Regions from separate parts of the Leisingera sp. ANG-DT genome, predicted to be linked through region 1. Evidence: riboswitches for the same ligand, from Rfam matches in the RefSeq annotation. Region 1 holds a riboswitch; each other region holds the start of a gene.

Region 1 (7,505 bases):
TAGTGCTGCCTGGCTTGACTGCTGCGACACCGGATCAACCCTATTTGATCGGAGCAGGCCTGGCCTTCGCCATGGCGATCTTCACGGCCGGTGCCAAAATTCAGATCCGCAGCCTTGCTCAAACGGAAAACGCCGGAGCCATAGCCTTCTACTTTGCACTGACCTGTGCAGTGGCTGGGGGAGTTTCTGTGTTTTGGGGCTGGGTCCAGCCTGACTTTCTGCAGCTGGTCTACCTCTGCGGTGCAGGAATTGCAGGTGGCATTGCCCATATCATGATGACCCTTGCTCTGCAGCACAGCGAAATCTCAAAACTCGCACCATTCGAGTATCTGTCGCTGATTTTTGCCGTTTTAGCGGATTTCATGCTGTTCCGGCTTGTCCCAGACGGTGCTTTCTACCTTTCGACGCTGATGATCCTGGCCGCGATGTGGGCGATTACATTCAAAGACCGTGCAAAAGGAAGATCACCTGGACGGGAGCCAAGCAAACAAATGTAGGCTAGTTGCCTCACAACATAGTCTTTCATTGGAAATACCATAAACGACGGCTTTTTGCTGATCACGAAGTATGAAAATGGCGCAGGCGGCGAGCCAACTTTTGACCGCAAAGGGGCTCTCTTTTGCTGACTGCTCACGCGGCGAATCCGATGGCTCTGAGGCAACAGAAGCGGCCACCCAGAGTTACGGCCAAGTCCTTGAAATCGTGCGACCTGGAACGGTGACCAGACGTTCCCGTATCGGCAGCAGATGTTCGTGTGGCAGACGGCGAAATTTGACTGTGAGCCCAACTTGCTCATTGGCATTTCTCGCTGCGCGCGCTTGCTGCACACTGGATATCGCAGATGCAGAAAATTGCGCGCTGCCCCGCGGCGTTCAACGCGGCCATTGATCGGCGTTGCAGCATAGGTTGATCAGAGACGGATCAGGGACCGGACTTTGCGGATATTGGCCGCATTCGCAGCATGGCTAACCAGGAGCGGCGGTTTTTTAGCAGGAAGCGTGTGTGCTAAAGCCCTGTTCAGCCAAAAAACCGCTATACCCTTGTAAGTGTCCGCTCCATCAGGTGATACCCTGTTGGAGCAATCTGTTCACGGAACTCAGGATCATGGCTGACCAGCAGAACCGCCTGGTCAAGCTCTTTCAGAATCTCAGCCAGCCGTGCATAATTTTCTGGATCCAGCGCGTTGGTCGGCTCATCGAGTATGAGCACTTCCGGTTCCATTGCCAGAACCGTGGCCAGCGTCACCAGCCGTTTCTCACCGCCCGACAGCTTGTGGGTGACCCGGTCACGCAGGTGCATCAGCCGCAGGCGTGACAGTATTGCATCAACCACCGCCAGGGCTTCCTGCTTGGACTTGCCTAGGTTCAGCGGGCCGAAGGCGACATCTTCGGCCACAGTCGGGCAGAACAGCTGGTCATCGGCGTCCTGGAAAACGAACCCCACACGGCGGCGCACTTCGTGAAAGTCCGGTTCGCTGTTGCAAGGTTTTCCGAATGCTGTGACAGAACCGCTATCGGGTGCAATCAATCCCATGATGATTTTTAGGAGCGTGGATTTCCCTGCTCCATTTGGTCCGACAATCGACAGCCGTTCTCCCGCATTGAGCTTCATCGAGGCGCCTTCCAGCACCGGATCAAGCCCAGGGTAGGCAAAATGAATATCATTCAGATCAAGAAGCGGCATAAAAGGCCTCTGCCCAGATCAGGGCGGCAAGGGCGGCGGTAAGTGCCGCGGCAAACAACAGGTCCGCCCTGCGCAGGCGGAAGTCTTCCAGGAGGATGATACGGCCGGAGAAGCCCCGGCATTTCATCGCCGCCAGAATGCGTTCCGACCGTTCAATGGCGCGCACCAGCATCATCCCCACCAGATAGCCGTAGCTGCGGTAGGTGTGCCAGTTGGTGCCGGGGCGGAAGCCGCGCAGCTTCATCGAGGTGCTCAGGCGCTGGTATTCCTCGCGCAGGACATCGATGTAGCGGATAGTGAACATCATCAGATGCACCAGCCGCTCCGGCGTCTTGAGGGCAAAGAGAGCATGTCCCATCGTCACGGGCTCCATGGACCCGACCAGCGTCATGACCGCCAGGATGACGGCGTTTGCGGTCAGGGCAATCTCGGCCGCGCGCCGCAGGCCTTCCCAGCTCGCCTCCAGCCCCCAAACAGAAAGGACTGGGGTGCCCGGAACAGTGAACGGCAGCAGCACCAGCATGAAGATGATGAAACTGTCCATCATCGCCATCCGCTTCAGCGTCTTCCGGGGCGGCAGCCCGGAGAAAGCCAGTAGCCACATCGACAGGCCAAGCGCAGCTGACAGCACCCAAAGGTTGCTAATGGAGACCACCACAACGGCATAGACCGCGGTCATTACGATGCGCATCCGCGGGTCAAGCGCGGTGACCTTGGCGCGGAAGGCACCGATGCCACTGAGCGGCCTTTCGGCGCCTGTCAGGACATAGGTCATGCTTTGCCACCGATTCTGCGCCGCGCAGCGATGTAAAAGCCCAGACCAAAAAGACCAAAGATGTAGCCGATGCCGCCAAGAACAGACTGAAAATCGGACTTGTTCTTAAACGCGGTAAGCTCCTGCCGAAGCGGGCGCAATTCATTGCGCATCATGGTGGCAAGCTCAGCGCGGGCCTGATCGGACAAACCGGCAGACCTGGAGGCCGAAGTGACGTCTGCGGTGCTAGTCGCCGCAAGCGCTGCCATGCTTGGGCTTTGGCCCATGATCTGTGCGACCTCTGCGGCGTCCATGATCACTTCGGCAACATGGCCGGCACCAAGGTCGCCGCGGAAGATATGCGTCACCGGTTCTGACGGGGTGAACAGGAAGAAGCCGTCAGCGTCGGTCCTGGTTTCACCCAGTTTGCCGCCAGCCTCGTCAAAGACCTCGATCAGCAAGTCCGCAGCCATATCACCATTGGAAAAGCCGACCTCGCCCTCAATGTCCGATCCAGATGGAAACACCGAGGAAATCACATTGTGCGCCAATGCCGGCAGCGGTGCCAGCAGGGCAAGGATCAGCACGCAGGAGCGGATCATGCCAGGCTTCCTTTCGTGTCAACAAACAGTTCGGGCTTCACCCGCCGGGCCAGGAAAATGGCGGCGCCGGACAACAGCGCCTCGATCAGCATCACTGGGATATGGGAAAAGAACACAAGCTTGGCGGCAAGGATGAACTCATCACCGGACAGCATCAGCGATACTGCGACTGCGAGGGTTGTGAAGGCAATTGCTGCACCGCCGCCAATGCCGCCCCAGATAGCCCCCTGCAGCGGCGAGCCGCGCGCCACCAGCGGCCGGAACATCAGGCCGACCAGAACAGCGGGCAGGGCAATATTCACGGCGTTCACGCCCAACACGGTCAGCCCGCCGAAGCCGAAGAAGACCGCCTGCAGGAGAAGCCCGACAAACAAAGCCGGGAACGCGGCCCAGCCCAGCACCAGCCCGGCAAGGCCATTTAGGATCAGGTGAACCGAACTGGGCCCGATCGGGACATGGATCAGGGAGGCCACAAAGAAACTGGCCGACAGAACACCCGCCGCGGGAATCCGCTCCAGCGGCAGGTTGCGCAGACCCATGGCAATACCGCCGACGGCGGCAACCGCGCCGCCGATCACAACCGGGTTCGACAGTGCGCCGTCTACGATATGCATCGGTCTACTTTCACTTCAGCTCTTCTGCGTGGATCCACAGAACAGCATCCTGGCTGAGTTCCTTGCCGTCGTGCTCGGTCGCCGGACCGGACCCGAGTGCCGCAAAGCCCCAGTAGCCTGCTTTCGGAATGCCAAAGGAAAAAACGCCGTTCTGGTCGGCGATGGCAACAATTGCGCCGCCCGGCATCTCACCCACGGTGGGATCAGTGGTTGAGAATTTTTCCAGATCCGGCTCCGACGCCATGAACTCGACTTCGATCTCGGCACCCGGAACCGGCTTGCCGTCCGCCAGAACCTGACCGGAAAAGGTGGAGCCTACGATGACGTTATAGGGCTTGTTCAGCGGCAGGATCTCGGTCGCCAGGCCAGCCGGCTGGTCCCAGTCTGTGGGCAGCGTGTTGCGGTTCAGCACGACCTTGGAGATCTGCTGGATATAGATGTCTTCACTTTCCTCGTAGTAAGGCGAAGGGACCGTCACCACGACATAGTCGCCGGACCGCTTGACCGGGACCGAGGCCTTGTAAGCCGAAGCTTCGTTTTCAGCCCCTTTGAAGGTGGCGGGTTCCAGGCGGTCCGACAGGTCGGTCTTTTCACCTTTGTGGATCATGAAAAACTCTTCCGGCTTGCCCATGTCCATCGCATGGCCGTTGGCCATCGGGTGCCAGAACACCAGGCCCATCGGCACGTCGCCGGGCTTTTCGATCAGCGCTTGTTCAGTGTAGTTCAGCTGGAAATGCGCCGAAGCGGTAACCGGCAGGGAAACGGCCAGAGCAGCGGCCAGGTAGTTCAGTTTCATTTCGTCCTCATTCGACGATACAGGCGCACCTGCAATCAGGAATGAACAACGGGGAGTAGCGGCACGGAAACGCCTGAACGGCACACGCGCCAGACGCGCACCCCGGCGTCCGGTGGAAAAGGGCAGTAACCCCGCAAGCGGAGCCTCAGTCCCCGTGTCCGGCAGGTCTCCTGACTCGCGGGTCCTGGCTCGGCTGGCCTTCCCGGGGATGTTCCCAGTGGCGTATTCAGCGTCACTCACCGCTCACAGTTGCGGGGGCAGTCACGGATTTGGTCCCTTTTGGGTACGCCGCACCGTGTTCCCTATTTCTTCCGCTGCGCATTGAAACACTCGCGGAACCGGTCACCTTGGCTGAATGGCAAACCGGAATTTCTGAGTCAAGAGAATCATGTTCTGTTCACTTGGCCGTCCGGTGCCGATGGTTTTTCTCCTGCAGTGCTGCAGGGATCAATAGGCAGGCATGTTCCTATCAGAGGAACGGGGAAACACCGCTGCCTTTCGAAGTTTTTTGTATGCGTAATCAATCATCGTCACTTGAAAAATTGGAAAGGCAAATTCGGCGATATGGATGCCAGCCCAAGGCCATTTCTACTCAGGTTGCGAATTCTCCCGCTTGACAGAATAAGTTCAGTTTGCCTAAGTCCCGACCATTCTGGTCCGGCTGGGAGACCACCCGGTTAAAAGGGAACACGGTGAGGTGTAGCCAACAGGCGCCGAATCCGTGACTGCCCCCGCAACTGTGAGCGGAGAGCAATGCTGCGGTATGCCACTGCCCCAAGGGGCGGGAAGGCGCAGCAAAGCCTCGACCCGCAAGTCAGGAGACCTGCCAGGATGATCACCCTATCGCGGTGCGGGGCGCGCCGAAGATAACGGACCTTCCGTAGTGGTGGCAGTTTTCACCGTCTGCGGGGGCATTGCCTTCCAAAGACCAAAATTATGAACATGCTGCCAGGTATGGGCAGCCGCTTGGCCTGTGCTTGCTGCGTGGGCCGGGAGGAATGGAATATGCGCAAGGCAAGCCTGTCCCTGGCCGCCGCCCTGGCCGCCGCCCCTGTAATCGCAACCGCTCAGGATGAAGAAGTCACCGATCTGGGGGAGATCATCGTCTCCGGCGGCTTCACGCCGGTCGAGGCCCAAAAATACGGCCGCTCAGTCTCAGTCCTGACCAGCGAAGAAATCGAAGATCGCGGTATCACCACCGTCCGGGACGCGCTGCGTTCGGTCCCCGGCCTGATGGTGAACGGCTCCGGCGACAGTTTTACCCAGGTCCGCATCCGCGGTGCCGAAGCCAATCACACGCTGATCCTGATCGACGGCGTCGAAGCCTCGGGCGGTGACAGCGAGTACATTCTGTCCGGCCTGGACACTGCCAATATCGAGCGGATCGAAGTCCTGCGCGGCCCGCAGTCGGTGTTCTACGGCTCCAACGCCTCCGCCGGTGTGATCAACATCATCACCAAGTCCGGCGGCATCGGCACGGAATACGGCGGCAGCGCGGAAGCGGGGTCCGACGGCTACCGGGCCTCGGCCCGAGTTTCGTCGCGGACCGAGCGCGGCGGTATCGCCTTCAGCTTCGCCCATGACAATGACGACGGCTATGACACCTCGGGCGATGGCGGTGAAGAAGACGGCATCCGCCGCAATACACTGCAATTGAAAGGCGACTACCTGGTCACCGACCGGCTGAAACTTGGCTTCAACTTCCGCACGTCGGATGAACGCTATGACAGCGACCGCACCTCCTTCACCGCAACGGATGCGGCTAGCTATGTCGTGGATGATCCGACGCAATTCAGTGACCGGGATGAGCAACTGGCGCAAGTCTATGCTGAACTGGACACATTGGGCGGCCGCCTGAAACACCGCCTGTCAATCGAACGCACTGACTTTGACCGGTCCTTCAATGGCGGCACCCCGACCGAGACCAAAACGGAAGCAGCAAAGTACCTGCTGAGCTTCGGCCTGGACGGGCAGTTAGCGGATCAAGCAGACCACCTTCTTAACGCGATGCTGGAATGGGAAAAGGACTCCAGCAGTTCCAACCCGGCCTTTGCGCGCGAAACCAATTCGATTGCCCTGGAATACCGCGGCAGCTTTGCCAACGGCCTGGACCTGCAGCTCGGGGTGCGCCACGACAACAACAGCGTATTCGAAGACGCCACCAGCTGGACCGCCAGTGCTTCTTACACTTTAGCAGACAGCGGTGTGCGCCTGCACAGCTCGGCTGGAACCGGTGTTGTGAACCCCTCTTACTTTGAGCTGTTTGCCAACAGCACATTCGGCTCCACCACCTATCTCGGCAATCCGAACTTGCAGCCGGAGGAAAATCGCAGCTTCGATTTCGGAATTGAGGTGCCGTTCCTTCAAGGGCGCGGCCTGGTTGATGTGACCTATTTCGACGAGACGCTGACAGGCGAGATCGAGAGCTACATGGTGAACGCAACCACGTTCTCCTACCGCAACCAAGCCGGTGACAGTGATCGCAAGGGTGTTGAGCTGGCAGCAAGCCTGGAAGCCAGCGAATACCTCGATCTGCGTCTGTCCTACACCTATCTGGACGCCACCAACCCCGATGGCTCGGTCGAGATCCGCCGCCCGGAGCACGAGCTTCTGCTGAGTGCCACACTGGATACTTTCAATGGCCGCGGCTCTGTCACCGCGGACATCCGGCATGTGGCAGGCAATTGGGACAGCCAGTTCTTTGGCTCGTTTGCCACCGCTGAGCTGCCGGATTACACAACCTTTGATGTGGCTGCTCAGTATGAGCTGACGGATAACGTGGTGCTGACTGGGCGCGTCACCAACCTGTTCGACGAGGACTACGCCGACGTCTGGGGCTACGCCAAGCGCGGCCGCGCCGCCTATATCGGCGTGCGGGCCTCGTTCTGACCCATGCGCAGGCTCCCCGGCATAGCCCTGGCCCTTTTGTGGGCCGCCACCGGTACTTTTGCCGGGCCATCGCGCGTGGTGTCGATGAACCTCTGCACTGACCAACTGGCGATGCTGCTTGCGGCGCCCGGCCAGCTGGCCTCGGTCTCCTACATCGCGCAGGACAC
Region 2 (7,505 bases), on a different contig from region 1:
GGTTACACGCTGGAGGAGATTCAGGGCAAGCACCATCGCATGTTCTGCGACCCCGCCTATGCGGCATCCGATGAATACCGGGATTTCTGGCTGCAGCTTGCGATGGGCGAATTTTCGTCCGGTGAGTACAAGCGCTTTGGCAAGAACGGTGCTGAGGTATGGATCAACGCCTCATACAACCCTGTCTTCGATGCTGACGGAAAGCCTTACAAAGTTGTCAAATTTGCCACCAATGTCACCGACGAGAAGCTTCGCACGGCTGAGCAGGACGGCAAGATCGCTGCCATCAGCCGGGCTCAGGCGGTCATCGAATTCAAGCTGGATGGCACGATCCTGACCGCCAACGAGAATTTCCTGGCTACCGTGGGCTACTCGCTCGATGAAATCCGCGGCCAGCATCACCGGATGTTCTGTGATCCCGCCTACGCCAGTTCGGCAGAGTACCAGACATTCTGGTCAGATCTCGCGTCCGGCGAGTTTTCGGCTGGAGAATACAAGCGCTTTGGCAAAGGCGGCAAAGAAATCTGGATCAATGCTTCCTACAATCCGATCTTCAACGCCGAAGGCAAGCCGGTCAAAGTGGTGAAATTTGCCACCAATGTCACCGAAGAAAAGCTTCGCACCGCAGAGCAGGACGGCAAGATGGATGCCATCAGCCGGGCGCAGGCCATGATCGAGTTTGAACTGGACGGCACGATCCTGACCGCCAACCAGAACTTCCTGGCAACCGTGGGCTATTCGCTCGACGAAATCCGCGGCCAGCACCACCGGATGTTCTGCGATCCGGAGTACACAAGCTCCCCTGAATACCAGAAGTTCTGGGCGGATCTGGCCTCCGGCGAGTTTTCGGCAGGCGAATACAAACGCTTTGGCAAGGGCGGCAAGGAGGTTTGGATCAACGCCTCCTACAACCCGGTGTTCAATGCCGATGGCAAACCTTTCAAGGTGGTGAAATTCGCCACCAACATCACAGCCGAAAAACAGGTCGCGCAGGAGGTGACCCGGATAGCGACCCGGTTTGCCGAACAGTCCAAGGAAATTTCTGATCAGGCCCACACGGTCGCCGGCGGCGCCCAGACACTGGGCTGCACCACAGAGGAAATCAGCGCCTCCGTTGAGGAATTGAGCGCCTCGATCGACTCGATTGCGCAGAACAGCAGTCACTCCGACGAGATCGCCCAGAAAACCAAGGAAGAAGCCGATCTGGGGGCAAAGGCGATTGAACGGTCGATCGAAGCCATGGATCTGATCAACGCGTCCTCCGAGGAAATCAGCGAAATCGTCAAGACGATCAGCGAAATCGCCGGGCAGACTAACCTGCTGGCCTTCAATGCCGCAATCGAGGCCGCGCGGGCGGGCGAACACGGCCTGGGGTTCTCGGTGGTAGCTGACGAGGTGCGCAAGCTGGCAGAGCGGTCGTCGCAATCCGCCAAGGAAATCAGCAAGCTGATCAATGAAACGGTGAAACGGGTGACCCAGGGCAGCGAGGTCTCTCGGGAGGCCGGTGCCGCCTTCACCAAGATCCTGACCGGAATCTCTGACACCACGGATTCCATCGCCCAGATATCCGTGGCCGCCAATGAGCAACAGACTGCAGCGCGGGACGTCTCCGAAGCTATCCAAAGCATTGTGGACGCGTCCGAAGAGGCCGTCATCGCCTCGGATTCCATCGCAGCTGCAACAGAGGAGCTGAACGCCGGAGCACAGGAGCTGAAAACAGAAGTCGGCCGGCTCGGCTGCTGATTGAGTGCACCGGCGAAAGGACAGGGCATGAGAAAACCTGACACCGACATCACCATGAGCGATGGAGACTTTGCAAAACTCCGCACCATCGTTCACAGGAGTACCGGAATAACCATCGGCGAGACCCGCAAGACAATGCTGGTCAGCCGCCTGCGGCGGCGGCTGCGCGAAGTCGAAGAACCGAGCTTCGCATCTTATATCTCCCGGCTCGCCGCCGATCCTGCGGAGATGCAGGAACTGACAAACCGGGTGACCACCAACGAGACTTACTTTTACCGCACGCCGCGGGTCTGGGATTATTTCCAGGACGTCTTCCTGCCGGAGTTTCAGGCACGGGGGGAGAACCTCAGGATGCGGGCCTGGTCGGCTGCGGCATCGACGGGGGAGGAGGCTCATACCATCGGCACAATTCTGGAGCAGCAGCGGCTGCAGAAACCGGGCTTCGACTATTCCGTGCTGGGCACCGATGTGTCCTCCCGGGTCTTGGAAGTGGCGCAAACCGGTGTTTACAATGGCCGCGCGATTGCCCGCTTCCGCCGGGACCAGCCTGCACTGTTTGCCAGCCACATGAAGGGCAGCGATGCAGAAGGCTACAAAGCTGTGCCGCAGATCCGGGCCCGCCTGAAGTTCAAGCTGCATAACCTGCTGGAAAGGCTTGGCGGCACCAGTCCGTTTGACGTGGTGTTCCTGCGCAACGTGCTGATCTATTTCACTGGCGAAGACCAGGAAAAGATCCTTCAGAATGTGCGGGACTTGATCAAGCCGGATGGCGTCCTGTTCATTGGAGAAAGCGAGACGCTGAACAATCTCCGTACCGGCTTTGAACAAGTGGCGCCGATCATCTACCGGCCCTCCGCCAGGGTAGGCAGCCCATGTGCGTAAATGACATCCAGAAAATCCACGTGCAGATCGGCCAGGTGAAAACCGGCCGGGCCGGGCAGTCGCTGAATGCGATCCTCGGCTCCTGCATCGGCCTGGGGCTGCTGTACCCGGCCAAGGGGATTTATGGGCTGGCACATTGCCTGCTTGCCAAGTCCCCGGACAGCTCTGATGCAATATGCGGCAGGCATGTGGACCAGGCTGTTAGATCGCTGCAGTCCCTGATGGAGGTGTCGGGCAAGGAGCTGCGCAAACTCCAGGCGATTGTCGTTGGCGGTGCCAACATGACGATGCCGGAAGATACGGATCCTGCGCGTCTTGTCGGCAGCATCAACGCCCGCTCTGCCTACCGGTCGCTTCGGGACGCCGGCGTCCGCAACATTCACGAGGATGTCGGCGGCATGCAGGGGCGGCAGGTGACCATCGATTGCAGCAGCGGCGAATTCACAGTCAAAGCGATTCCGCGCCTGGGGGGACAATCATGAAACCGGAGACTTCAAACCCGCTGATCCTTGGCGCGCAATCTTCGGCTAGCGATCTGGCAGGCTGCCCAGCGGTTGGAGTTGGGGACAGCAGTGTTCCTCAGAAAGAACCGGCCCAGCCGCACAATGTGCGGGCAAAACGGGGGAAGCCGGACAAATACGGTTCATTCCTGATCGACGACAGCGAGTTTGCAATCTCCGTCTCGGCGCTCCAGGAGATCGTGAATGAACCGGATGAGATTTCACCTGTGCCGCTTGCGCCGTCCTACATGCTGGGGCTTTTCAACCTCAGGGGCATGATTGTTCCGGTGATTGATTTGCGCAGCCTGCTTGAGTTTCCGGCTATTGAGCGCGCGCTATCGCGCAAGGTTGCAATTGTCGAACATGGCGAACACTGCATTGGCCTTCTTTTCGACAGAACGGGTGAAGTCCTGAACGGAAAAGGCGTGGCGCGGGTCGATTTTCGCCCCAATGGCGACGGCATCAAGGATGTTGTTATCGACGGGGTTTTGAAATTCAATGACGGCGAAAGGCTGGTTCAGGTCCTAGACCCGCACGAACTGCTGAACCTGGAAAAACTGCCGCGGGCTGACAACGGCCCCGGACAGGAAACGGTCAAACTCAGCAGAGGCAAAAAGCTCGCCTGCGTTTCATTTCAAACCGGCCACACGACCTGCGCCATCGACCTGCGGTTTGTAAAGGAGGTCAGATCCGTTCCCAAGCTGGAACAGTCGCTGCTGGTGGGCGGCAATGTGATCGGCACTGCAAATCTGCGCGGCGTTATCCTGCCCGTCATAGATTTCCGCGGATTCATGGGAGATAGTGCAAAATTTGTGCTTGGGGCCACGATCCCCAAGGAGCGCAGAATGCTGATCATCGACACCGCAGAAGGGCCGGTCGGGCTCATGGTCTTTTCCATCGACAGCATCCTGCCCTATTTCGAGGATGAAGTTTTGCCCTTTGCCAAGCTGGCCCTGCCGCGCGGTGATCTTGTGAACGGGTGTCTGCTGGATAAGAACAACCAGATTGTCATGATGCTTGATCCGGCAAAGCTATTGCAGGAGCCAAGTTTTGTGGCTGCGGCCAAAGCCTGCCAGGAGATTTTTCCACCCGAGAAAACGGAAGAAGAGGCCGCTGAACTGGAGGCCCGCGCGGCAAGGCGCACATTTATCAAGTTCACTTTCGAAAAACGGTTCGCGCTCGACACCTCCGAAGTCAGCGAGGTGATCAACCGCCCAATTGACCTGCTCGAACCGCCGTTTTCACTGAGCTTCGTCGAAGGCATCCTGAATTTGCGGGGAGAGCTTATCACCCTGTTCAATCCACGGGTGCTGTATGGGCTGCCGCCCGGGTCCGGCCGCGATCAGAAAGTGCTGATTTTCAAGCATGACGCGCAGAAGTTTGGAATCCTCGTGGACACCGTCGATGAAATAATCATCACGACGGAGAACCGCGTGGCTGAACTGAAGCCCTTGGACCAGCAGAATACCTCCAAGAGCATTGCTGAGGATGTATCCGGGTGCCTGCAGCACAAAACGCCAGACGGCAGGTTCGAGTCGATTTTGATCCTGGATACGAACGCATTGGTGGACCGTTGCTTCAAGGCGGCCTAGAGCGCTCTGCGCCTTCGGATTCTGCAATTAACTGCCGCGGGTCCTGGGTCGATGCCTGCACGGTGCGTGGAGTTGCATGACTAGACCCGAAGAATTCTGCTGACCGACGAAGTTTTTCTTGCCGCAAGAGAAGTGATGCGCTACCCGCGCTTTACCGGTCCCGTAAGGGCTAAGAGGGAATCCGCGGTGCCGCCTGGCGCCAAACGGAACTGCCCCCGCAACTGTAGGCGGCGAGTGCTGTCCCATCGTGTCACTGGGCCTGAAGGGTCCGGGAAGACGGGACAGACAGTGACCCGCCAGTCAGGAGACCTGCCGGTGAAAACCGAAACACACCGGACGGGGTTGTCCGGGGAGGTTGCCGGCTAGATGCGTCGCCCGTTCCTGGCGCCGCAAGAAGGGGAAACCCTCCGCCTTGCTGGTCAATGCCCTTCACCCGTTCTCCGGTCATTGACACATGGAGATCGAAGATCATGTTTCTGCGTTCCGGCCTCATGGGCCTTTCCTTCGTTGCGGCAGCTCAGGCCGCAGCAGCCAGCGAAAACTTTCCGCTGACTATTCAAAACTGCGGTGAAACCGTCACTTTCGAGGCACCGGTTGCGTCCTCCGTGACCGTTGGCCAAGCCGCAACAGAGGTACTTTATGCGCTGGGTCTGGGTGGCAAGGTGCTGGGCACCTCGGTCTGGTTCAACGATGTTCTGCCCGAGTACGCCGCACTGAACGACAAGGTTGAGCGCCTGGCCGACAATGACCCAAGCTTTGAAAGCGTTGTGGCCAAGCGCCCGGGCCTGGTGGCTGCCCAGTATGAGTGGCATATCGGCCCCGAAGGCATCGTCGCCAAGCGCGAGCAGTTTCATGATCTTGGTATCCCGACCTATGTGATGCCCGCGGACTGCGTCGGCAAGGACAACACCACCGGCGGCGACGGCACCCGGACCGAGATGTTCACCACCGACAGCCTCTATCAGGGCATTGAGGAATTGGCGGCGATCTTCGGCGAGGCAGAAAAAGGCGCTGAGCTGGTCGCCGACTACAAGGCTCGTGAGGCCGCGGCTGTGGCCAAGGCGCAAGAGGTTGCGCTGGACGACGCCTCCGCTGTGTTCTGGTTCTCCTCGCCCGAGATGGAAAGCGACCCGTTCGTGGCCGGCCAGAAGGGCGCACCGGGCTACATGATGCAGCAGCTGGGCCTGAAAAACGTCATTGAGACCGACGAGGAATGGCCGACCGTCGGCTGGGAGACCATCGCGAAAGCCAACCCGACGGTGATCGTGATTGCCCGTATGGACCGCCGCCGCTTTGCCGCTGATGACTACGAGAAGAAGCTGGAGTTCCTGCGCAATGACCCGGTCGCCAGCCAGATGGATGCGGTTAAAAACAACCGCATCGTGGTGATGGACGCCCAGGCGATGGATGCCACTATCCGTGCCATCCCGGCGCTGGAAGACCTGGCGGAAGAACTCAGCGCGATCGGCAACGGCGCATGAGTGCAGCCGCCGTACTGGCCTGGCAGGGCATCCGGGGCGCTTGCCTTGCCCTGCCGGTGCTGGCCGCGGCGGTTCTGGCAGGCGCAATGATCGGGGAAACCTCGCTTGCGCCTGACCTTGTCTTGTCCGTTTTGGCCAACAAGCTGGCCGGGGCGGGCCTGCCGGTGGACCCGGTGGATCAGGGCATCATCTGGAGCTACCGGCTGCCGCGGGCGCTGGTGGCTGCAGCCTGCGGGGCGGCGCTGGCGGTTGCGGGTGTAGTGCTGCAGGCCTTGCTGCGCAACGCGCTGGCGGACCCTTACATTCTGGGCATATCGGCCGGTGCCTCGACCGGGGCGGTGGCGGTCACCATTGCAGGTCTTGGCGGCGGCGCCCTGTCACTGTCCTTTGGTGCCTTTAACGGCGCACTGCTGGCGTTTGGCTTTGTCGCCATTCTGGCGCGGGCCGCCGGGGCAGGGGGCAACCGCGCCGCAGCTGCGCAGATCGTGCTGGCGGGCATTGCCGGCTCGCAGCTATTCAATGCGCTGACCGCTTTCATTATCGCCAAGTCCGCCAATGCGGATCAGGCCCGCGGCATCATGTTCTGGCTGATGGGCAACCTCAGCGGCGTGCGCTGGCCGGATGTGTGGCTGGCGGTGCCGCTGGCGCTGGCGGGCTGGATGATCTGCCGCTTTCATGCCCGTGCTCTGGACGCCTTCACCTTTGGCAGCGATTCCGCCGCTTCGCTTGGCATCCCGGTCCGGCGGGTGCAGGTGGTTCTGATCTTCGCCACCGCGCTGATGACCGCGGTGATGGTGTCGATCGTCGGCTCCATCGGCTTTGTCGGCCTGGTGATCCCGCATGCGGCACGGTTCCTGGTAGGCCCCGGCCACCGCAGGCTGATGCCAGCAGCGGCGCTGACTGGCGCCGTGTTCCTGATCGCCGCCGATATCGTCTCCCGCATCATCATCCCCGGCCAGGTGCTTCCCATCGGGGTGGTCACCGCCCTGATCGGGGCGCCGTCCTTTGCGGTGATTCTGGTGCGCGGGCAAAGGACTGCGAGATGAGGATCGAAGCCCGCAACCTGTCTTTCTCAGTGCGCGGCAAAACTCTGCTGCAGGACGTCTCGCTGGCGGTGCAGCCGGGTGAGACGCTGGCGCTGGTGGGCCCGAACGGCTCCGGCAAATCAACCCTGATGCGGCTGCTGTCGGGCCTGGCCAAACCCTCGCATGGCGAAGTGCTGCTGGAGGACCAACCGCTGGCCCGGCTGACCCGCCGGGAGATCGCCCAGCGGATCGCCATTGTCGAACAGCAGGCCGACACGGCTG
Region 3 (7,505 bases), on a different contig from region 1:
CCCCAACCGCGCCGAGGCCCGCCGCTCCGGGCGCAGCCTGCGGCATGTTCTGGTGTCGCTGAACGCGATGGAGCCGCTGGCGCTGGCTCTGGCACGGGATGAGGCCGGGTTGAAGGCGGACCTCGCAAAGGGTTTCGGCAAGGTCCGCAGCCGCGCCGAAGCGCTGGATGATCCGGTCTTTGCCGGAGTTGCCGACCCAACCGTCCGCATCCGGATCGAGGCGCTGCGCCAGCAAGTGAAAGACCTCCGCGCGTTTGTTTCTGAACGCCTTGGCCCGTCGCTGGGCGTCGCGGCAGGATTCAACGCGCTCGACGGCGACTGACGGAAAGGACCCCGCATGACCTCCCGCCGCGGATTTCTGGCAGGCCTGATGGCCTCCGCCCTCACACCGCAGGCCAGTTGGGCCAGCGCCGGCAGCCCGGCCTTCCTGTCGGCTGGCAAGGATGCCAGCGGCGCCTTCCTGCTGGCGGGCCTTACCGGGACAGGACAGATCCTGTTCCGCCACCCACTGCCGGACCGCGGCCATGCAGCTGCCGCGCATCCCGTGCGGCCGGAAGCCGTTGCCTTTGCCCGCCGCCCGGGCCGCTTTGCCGATGTGATCGACTGCCGCACCGGTGCCGCGCTGGCCCGGCTGGAGCCGCCCGCTGGGCATCATTTCTACGGCCATGGGGTGTTTTCCCCGAACGGCAGCCGCCTGTTCACCACTGAAAACGACTATGAGAACGCCCGCGGTTTGATCGGCGTCTGGGATGCTGCAGACGGCTACCGCCGCGTTACCGCGTTCTCCTCCGGCGGCATTGGCCCGCATGACATGGCTTTGCGCCGCGATGCGCCCGGGCTGGTGGTGGCAAACGGTGGCATCGAGACCCACCCCGACAGCGGCCGCGCCAAGCTGAACCTGCCTGACATGCGCCCCAACCTCAGCTACCTGAGCCTGGACGGCGTGCTGCAGGAACAGATGGAACTGCCGCCAGAGCTGCGTCTCAATTCGATCCGCCACCTGGCGGTGCGGGCGGACGGCACCATTGGTTTCGCCATGCAATGGCAGGGTGATCTGGGCGAACAAGTCCCCACCGCCGGCCTGCACACCCCCGGAGGCGTGCCGCGTTTGCTGGCGGAGGACGACGCGCGGGTGCTGAACATGCGGGGCTACGGCGGCTCCATCGCCTTCTGCGCCGACGGCAGCCGGATCGGCGTCACCTCACCGCGCGGCGGGGTGCTGCAAGTGATGAACACAGTGAGCGGCGCGCTGCTGGCAGTGCACAAGATGGCAGATGTCTGCGGTCTGGCCGCCTCCGCCGAAGGCTTTACGGCCAGCACCGGCACTGGCCAGTTCTATGCGGTTTCGGATAGCGGCCGGGATGAGGTGCACCACGCGGAATTGGCCTGGGACAACCACCTGATCCCGCTGATCTGAAGCAAAGTTTCCCGGTGCTTCACAGGCGCGCCCGCCACGGCGCGCCTTTTCGTTTTCAAATCCTCCGAAAGTAATACGAAAACGGATGATGACTCTTCGCGCGTGATACGCTACAGAATCGCAGCGAAAGGAAAGCAAATGGATGCCGCAAGCCGTCAGAACGAAATCATCTCTCTGCTGAACCGTCAGGACCGGGTCGAGGTTGAGGATCTCTCGCAACGCTTTGGCGTGTCCTTGCAGACCGTGCGCGCCGATCTGCGCGACCTGTCGGCGCGCGGCGCGCTGTCCCGCGTGCACGGCGGTGCCGTCCGCGTCAGCTCCGCCGCCAGCCAAGGGTACGAGGACCGGCGCAAGCTGAACGCCGGCAACAAGCTGGCGATGGCCGCCCTGGCGGCAGAGCTGATCCCCGACAACTGCTCGCTTTCGCTCAACATCGGCACCTCCACCGAACAGGTGGCCCGCGCCCTGTCCGGCCACAGCGGCCTGACGGTCATGTCCAACAATATAAACATTATCAACATGATGATGGGTGGTCAGGCCAAAGAGCTGATCCTGGCCGGCGGCACCGTGCGGCAAAGTGACGGTGCCATCGTGGGCCAAGATGCTGTGGACTTTTTCTCCCGCTACAAGGTGGATTTCGCGGTTATTGGCGCCTCAGCTTTGGATGCCGACGGCGCGGTGATGGATCACGATGCCCGCGAGGTATCTGTCGCCCGCGCAATCCTGAAAAACGCACGGCAGAAGGTGCTGGTCTGCGACGGCAGCAAGTTCGCCCGCTCCGCCCCGGTGCGGATCTGCGACCTCTCCGATCTCGACGTGGTGATCACCGACCGCCCGGTTCCCGCAGAATTTACCGAGGCCGCGCAGGCCGCCGGCACCCGCATCCTGACCGCAGGACAAAACGAAAGCAGCGAAAATGACTGACACGCCTGTAACAGACCTTTTCATCATCGGCGGCGGCATCAACGGCTGCGGCATCGCCCGCGACGCCGCCGGACGCGGCTTGTCGGTGACGCTGGCAGAGATGAACGACCTGGCCTCGGCCACCTCCTCTGCCTCAACCAAGCTGTTCCACGGCGGCTTGCGCTATCTCGAATATTTTGAGTTCCGCCTGGTGCGCGAAGCGCTGATTGAGCGCGAGGTGCTGCTGAATGCGATGCCGCATATCTCCTGGCCGATGCGGTTCGTGCTGCCGTTCCACAAGGACATGCGGTTCGACAGCGAGACGCCGACGTCCAAGCTGCTCACCACTTTCATGCCCTGGATGAAGGGCCGCCGCCCGGCCTGGCTGATCCGGCTGGGGCTGTTCCTCTACGACTCGCTTGGCAAGCGCGGCATCCTGCCCGGCACCGCGAAGCTGGATCTGGAGGCCGACCCGGCGGGCAGACCGCTCAGGGACAAGTTCAAGACCGCCTTTGAATATTCCGACTGCTGGATCGAGGACGCCCGCCTGGTCGTCCTGAACGCCCGCGACGCCCAGGCCCGCGGCGCCGAGATCCTGACCCGGACCAAGGTGCTGGCCGCTGAACGCCATGCGGACCACTGGGTGATCACCCTGCAGGATCAGGCCAGCGGCGAAACCCATCAGCGCCGCGCGAAAATGCTGATTAACGCGGGCGGGCCCTGGGTCGCCGATGTGCTGCATCAGAAGCTGGGCCAGAACAGCCGCGAGAACATCCGCCTGGTGCGCGGCAGCCATATCGTGGTGCCGAAACTGTTTGACCACGGGCGCTGCTACTTCTTCCAGGGAACCGACGGGCGGATCATCTTTGCCATTCCCTATGAGGAAGACTTCACCCTCATCGGCACAACGGACAGCGACCACTCCGATCCGGACACCGCGCCGGAATGCACCGCAGAGGAGCAGGACTACCTGATTGATTTTGCATCAGGATATTTCAATCAGCCGCTCAAGCGCGAGGATATTGTCTGGACCTATTCCGGCGTGCGCCCGCTTTATGACGACGGCGCCAGCTCTGCCACCGCGGCGACCCGCGAATATGTGCTGACACTGGATCAGGCACAGGCGCCCCTCTTGAATGTCTTCGGCGGCAAAATCACTACCTACCGCAAACTGGCGGAGGCGGCGCTAGCCAAGATCGGCAAAGTGTTCCCGCAACTGCCCGCGGACTGGACCGCAGGCGTGGCCCTGCCCGGCGGCGATTTTGCGGTGGCGGATGCGGAAAAGCTGCGCGGCAAACTGGCGGTGGATTACCCGTTCCTGACGCCCTATTGGACCCGCCGCCTGATCCGCGCCTATGGCACCGAGGCCTGGGCGGTTCTGGGCGAGGCCAAATCCGCGGCTGATATGGGGCAGGACTTCGGGGCGACGATCACCGCGCGGGAACTGGACTGGGCAATTGCCCGCGAATGGGTACGGACCGGAGACGACTACCTGTGGCGGCGCACCAAGCTGGGACTGCGGCTGGATGAAGCCCAGCGCGCCGCGGTGGATGCCTATATTCAAGGCAAGGCACAAACGCTCGCAGCATAACGCGAAGGGCAGCGCCCGTCCCGTCCCACTGGGGCGGGACGGGCGCTGCCCGGCCTTCGGCCAGGCGAAAGACCTTTGTGAGCTTCTTAAAACTCCACGCCCTTTTGCGCTTTCACGCCGGCGCGGAACGGGTGTTTGATCTGGCCCATCTCGGTCACCAGATCGGCGATCTCGATCAGCTCCTCCTTGGCGTTCCTGCCGGTCAGCACCACATGGGTCATCGGCGGCTTCTGCTCGACCAGGAACTCCAGCACCTCCTCCAGATCCAGGTACTCATAGCGCAGCGCGATGTTGATCTCATCCAGCAGCACCATGGTAATGCGCTCGTCCAGGATCATCTCCTTGGCCTTCTCCCAGCCCTTCTGCGCGGCGGCAATGTCGCGCGCCTTGTCCTGGGTTTCCCAGGTAAAGCCCTCGCCCATCGCATAGAACTGGCAGAGATCGCTGAAGTTCTCCTCGATCAGGGTCCGCTCGCCGGTCTGCCAGGCCCCCTTGATGAACTGCACCACGGCGGACGGCATCCCATGCGCAATGCAGCGCATGATCATGCCGAAGCCCGAGGAAGATTTGCCCTTGCCCGGCCCGGTGTGAACGATGATCAGGCCCTTCTCGCCCTCCTTGGTCTTCATCATCCGGTCGCGCGCCGCCTTCTTCTTGGCCATTTTGGACGCGTGACGGGCGGCTTCTTCTTCTGAAATGCCGGTTTCGGACTTTTCGCTCATGGGGGCTCTCCAGCTGTTTGACCCCATGTCTTGACAAAGAAGCCCGCCATAGCGCAAGGGGGTTCAGCTGGTTCCTGTGAAAACAGGCGAAGAGGGAATGTGAAGGCTCGCAAGAGCTCAAGCACAGCCGCCCCCGCGACCGTGACCGGATGAGGCCGCCATGCCACTGGGAATACGTCCCGGGAAGGCAGGATGGCCGGCAAGGCCTGAGCGCCTTGGCATCCGCAAGCCGGGAGACCTGCCAGCGAGAGAGAGATCAACGGGCAGACGGGGTGTTCTGCGACCGGGTGAGGGACTGGCACGACACAGTTCCTTTCTGGCCATCCCGCACGCCCTGCCGCGACAGGAGACGCGCTGATGGCTGACGATATGGCAGGCAAGACTGCCAGCACCCAGGGACCGGTCACGCTGACCGTTTGCCTCACCTGCCGCCGCGAGGGCGCCGACCCGGAGGCCGCCCGCCCCGGCGCCATCCTTCACACAGCCCTGGAAGAAGCCGGAATGCCCGAAGGCGTTCGCCTGCGCGGCGTCGAATGCCTGTCCTCCTGCAAGCGCGGCTGCGCCGTGGCCTTGGTCGGCGGCGAAGAACGCTGGACCTATGTCTACGGCGACCTCGACCCGGACCAGCATGTCCCTGAAATTCTGGAAGGCGCCGCGGCTTACGCCGCTACCGCCGACGGCGTCGTGCCCTGGCGCGAGCGCCCGCAGACCTTCCGCAAGCAATCTGTTGCCCGCATCCCGCCGGCCAAGTTCTTCTCCGAGGAGTAATCATGAGCGACCTCAACAAGATCCCCGTCACCGTCATCACCGGCTTCCTCGGTGCGGGCAAGACCACGCTGATCCGCCACCTGATGCAGAACCCGCAGGGCAAGCGCCTGGCGGTTGTGGTCAATGAATTCGGCACCGCCGGTGTGGACGGCGACATCCTGAAATCCTGCGCCGATGAAAATTGCCCGGCGGAGAACATCATGGAGCTGGCCAACGGCTGCATCTGCTGCACCGTGGCGGATGACTTCATCCCCACCATCGAACAACTGATGGACCTGCCGGAAAAGCCCGATCACATCGTGATCGAGACCTCCGGTCTGGCGCTGCCCAAGCCGCTGCTCAAGGCCTTCGACTGGCCCGCCATCCGCTCCCGTATCACCGTGGACGGCGTGATTGCGCTGGCCGATGCCGAGGCCGTTGCAAAGGGCCAGTTCGCCCCTGACCTGGACGCCGTGCAGGCCCAGCGCGAGGCGGACGACAGCATCGACCACGAAACCCCGCTGTCTGAGGTGTTCGAGGACCAGATCTCCTGCGCCGACATCGTGCTTCTGTCCAAGGCCGACCTGGCCGGCGACGCAGGCGTCGAGAAGGCCCGCGCGGTGATCGAGGCCGAAGCGCCGCGCAAGCTGCCGATCCTGCCGATGAGCGAAGGCGTCATCGACCCGCGCATCATCCTGGGCCTGAATGCCGCTGCCGAGGACGATCTGGAGGCCCGCCCCAGCCACCACGACGGCCACCACGACCACGAGCATGACGATTTTGAAAGCATCGTTGTCGAAATGGGCGAAGTCTCCGACCCGGAAGCGCTGCAGAATGCCATCGTGAAACTCGCCCGCGAGCGCAATATCCTGCGCGTCAAAGGCTATGTCGCGGTGGAGGGGAAACCGATGCGGATGCTGGTTCAGGCCGTGGGCGAGCGCCTGCGCGCCCAGTATGACCAGCCCTGGGGCGCGCAGCCGCGCAAGACCGCCCTGGTGGTCATCGCCGAGCATGACGACATCGACGAACAGGCCATCCGCGCCGAGCTGGGAGCCTGAAGCCAATGGTAGCGAAGCGTCAATTTTTTGACGGCACCGCCTGGCCGAAGGCCGGGCAGCGCCCGTCCCGCCCCCGTCAAACCGAAGGTTTGCCTTCGGCAAAACGGGGCGGGCGCTTCGCTTCCTTCCCCGCCGGGCCGGGCGCTGCCCTCCCCGTTTCCATACGCCCCTTCAGGCAAGGAGCCTGACCCATGCACGTCGTCTTCCGCGAAAGCCACGGCCTTGACGAGACCGACACCCCGCAGGACCTCGGGCAGACGCCCGCGGACCTTGTGGTGCTGTCCTTCTCCGACAGCGACCTCGGCGCCTTTGCGGCGGGCTGGCACCGTGCGGACGGCAAGCTGCCCAGCTTGCGCCTCGCCAACCTTGTGGCGCTCAAGCACCCGCTGTCGGTCGACGTTTACGCGGAACAGACACTGGAGGGCGCCAAGGGCGTCCTTGTCCGCCTGATTGGCGGCGAAAGCTACTGGTCCTACGGTCTCGCCACCCTGCAGGACCTTGCCCGGCGCAAGGGCTTCGCGCTGGCCATCCTGCCAGCAGACGGCCGCGAGGATGCGCGGCTGGATGAGCTGTCCACCCTGCCAGTCTCCACCCTGCGCCGCCTGCAATCCCTGTGCGACGCCGGCGGCGCCGTCGCTGCTCAGGCGGCGCTGGCGCAGCTGTCGCTGGCGGCCGGTCTCTACGCAGGCCCGGTTCTGGGCCTCAAGACCACACCCGAACACGGCTTCTACGACCCAGCTAAAGGCGTGCTTGCGGACCTGCCGCCGCAGGACAAACCGCTGGTGCTGGTGAGCTTCTACCGCTCCTACCTCACCGCTGCCGACACCGCCCCGGTGGATGCGCTGATCGCGGAACTGCGCGCCCGCGGCTATGCCGCCTATGGCGCCTTTGCCGCCAGCCTCAAGGCGCCCACTGCCGCGGACTGGCTGCGCGAAAAACTGCCCTCGCTGAGCCCGGCAGCCATCATCAACGCCACTGCGTTTTCCGCCCAAGGCACCGACGGCAGCGCCTCGCCGCTCTCCGCCACCGGCTGCCCGGTGTTCCAGGTCGCCCTCTCCACCGCCCGC

The links. Region 1 has a riboswitch for cobalamin ahead of RA21_RS16750 (DUF4198 domain-containing protein). Riboswitches for the same ligand answer to the same signal wherever they lie in the genome.
Region 2: linked by a shared signal. The riboswitch ahead of RA21_RS15615 (ABC transporter substrate-binding protein) and the one ahead of RA21_RS16750 (DUF4198 domain-containing protein) in region 1 are both predicted to bind cobalamin.
Region 3: linked by a shared signal. The riboswitch ahead of RA21_RS14440 (DUF1636 family protein) and the one ahead of RA21_RS16750 (DUF4198 domain-containing protein) in region 1 are both predicted to bind cobalamin.

The regions. Positions count from the first base shown of each region.
Region 1 is NZ_JWLE01000022.1:37,526-45,030, forward strand. Features, by position in the region: gene RA21_RS16725 (DMT family transporter) at 1-497, shown strand, start outside; gene RA21_RS16730 (energy-coupling factor ABC transporter ATP-binding protein) at 1,033-1,683, opposite strand; gene cbiQ (cobalt ECF transporter T component CbiQ) at 1,670-2,458, opposite strand; gene RA21_RS16740 (cobalt ABC transporter permease) at 2,455-3,039, opposite strand; gene cbiM (cobalt transporter CbiM) at 3,036-3,653, opposite strand; gene RA21_RS16750 (DUF4198 domain-containing protein) at 3,664-4,449, opposite strand; cobalamin riboswitch at 4,593-4,807, opposite strand; cobalamin riboswitch at 5,086-5,294, shown strand; gene RA21_RS16755 (TonB-dependent receptor plug domain-containing protein) at 5,455-7,338, shown strand; gene RA21_RS16760 (ABC transporter substrate-binding protein) at 7,342-7,505, shown strand, end outside.
Region 2 is NZ_JWLE01000020.1:88,216-95,720, reverse strand. Features, by position in the region: gene RA21_RS15635 (methyl-accepting chemotaxis protein) at 1-1,743, shown strand, start outside; gene RA21_RS15630 (CheR family methyltransferase) at 1,771-2,625, shown strand; gene RA21_RS15625 (chemotaxis protein CheD) at 2,616-3,107, shown strand; gene RA21_RS15620 (chemotaxis protein CheW) at 3,104-4,717, shown strand; cobalamin riboswitch at 4,856-5,048, shown strand; gene RA21_RS15615 (ABC transporter substrate-binding protein) at 5,188-6,198, shown strand; gene RA21_RS15610 (FecCD family ABC transporter permease) at 6,195-7,244, shown strand; gene RA21_RS15605 (ABC transporter ATP-binding protein) at 7,241-7,505, shown strand, end outside.
Region 3 is NZ_JWLE01000013.1:140,965-148,469, forward strand. Features, by position in the region: gene RA21_RS14415 (imelysin family protein) at 1-322, shown strand, start outside; gene RA21_RS14420 (DUF1513 domain-containing protein) at 338-1,417, shown strand; gene RA21_RS14425 (DeoR/GlpR family DNA-binding transcription regulator) at 1,556-2,341, shown strand; gene glpD (glycerol-3-phosphate dehydrogenase) at 2,334-3,911, shown strand; gene cobO (cob(I)yrinic acid a,c-diamide adenosyltransferase) at 3,998-4,633, opposite strand; cobalamin riboswitch at 4,685-4,893, shown strand; gene RA21_RS14440 (DUF1636 family protein) at 4,991-5,401, shown strand; gene cobW (cobalamin biosynthesis protein CobW) at 5,404-6,438, shown strand; partial or broken gene RA21_RS14450 (cobaltochelatase subunit CobN) at 6,630-7,505, shown strand, end outside.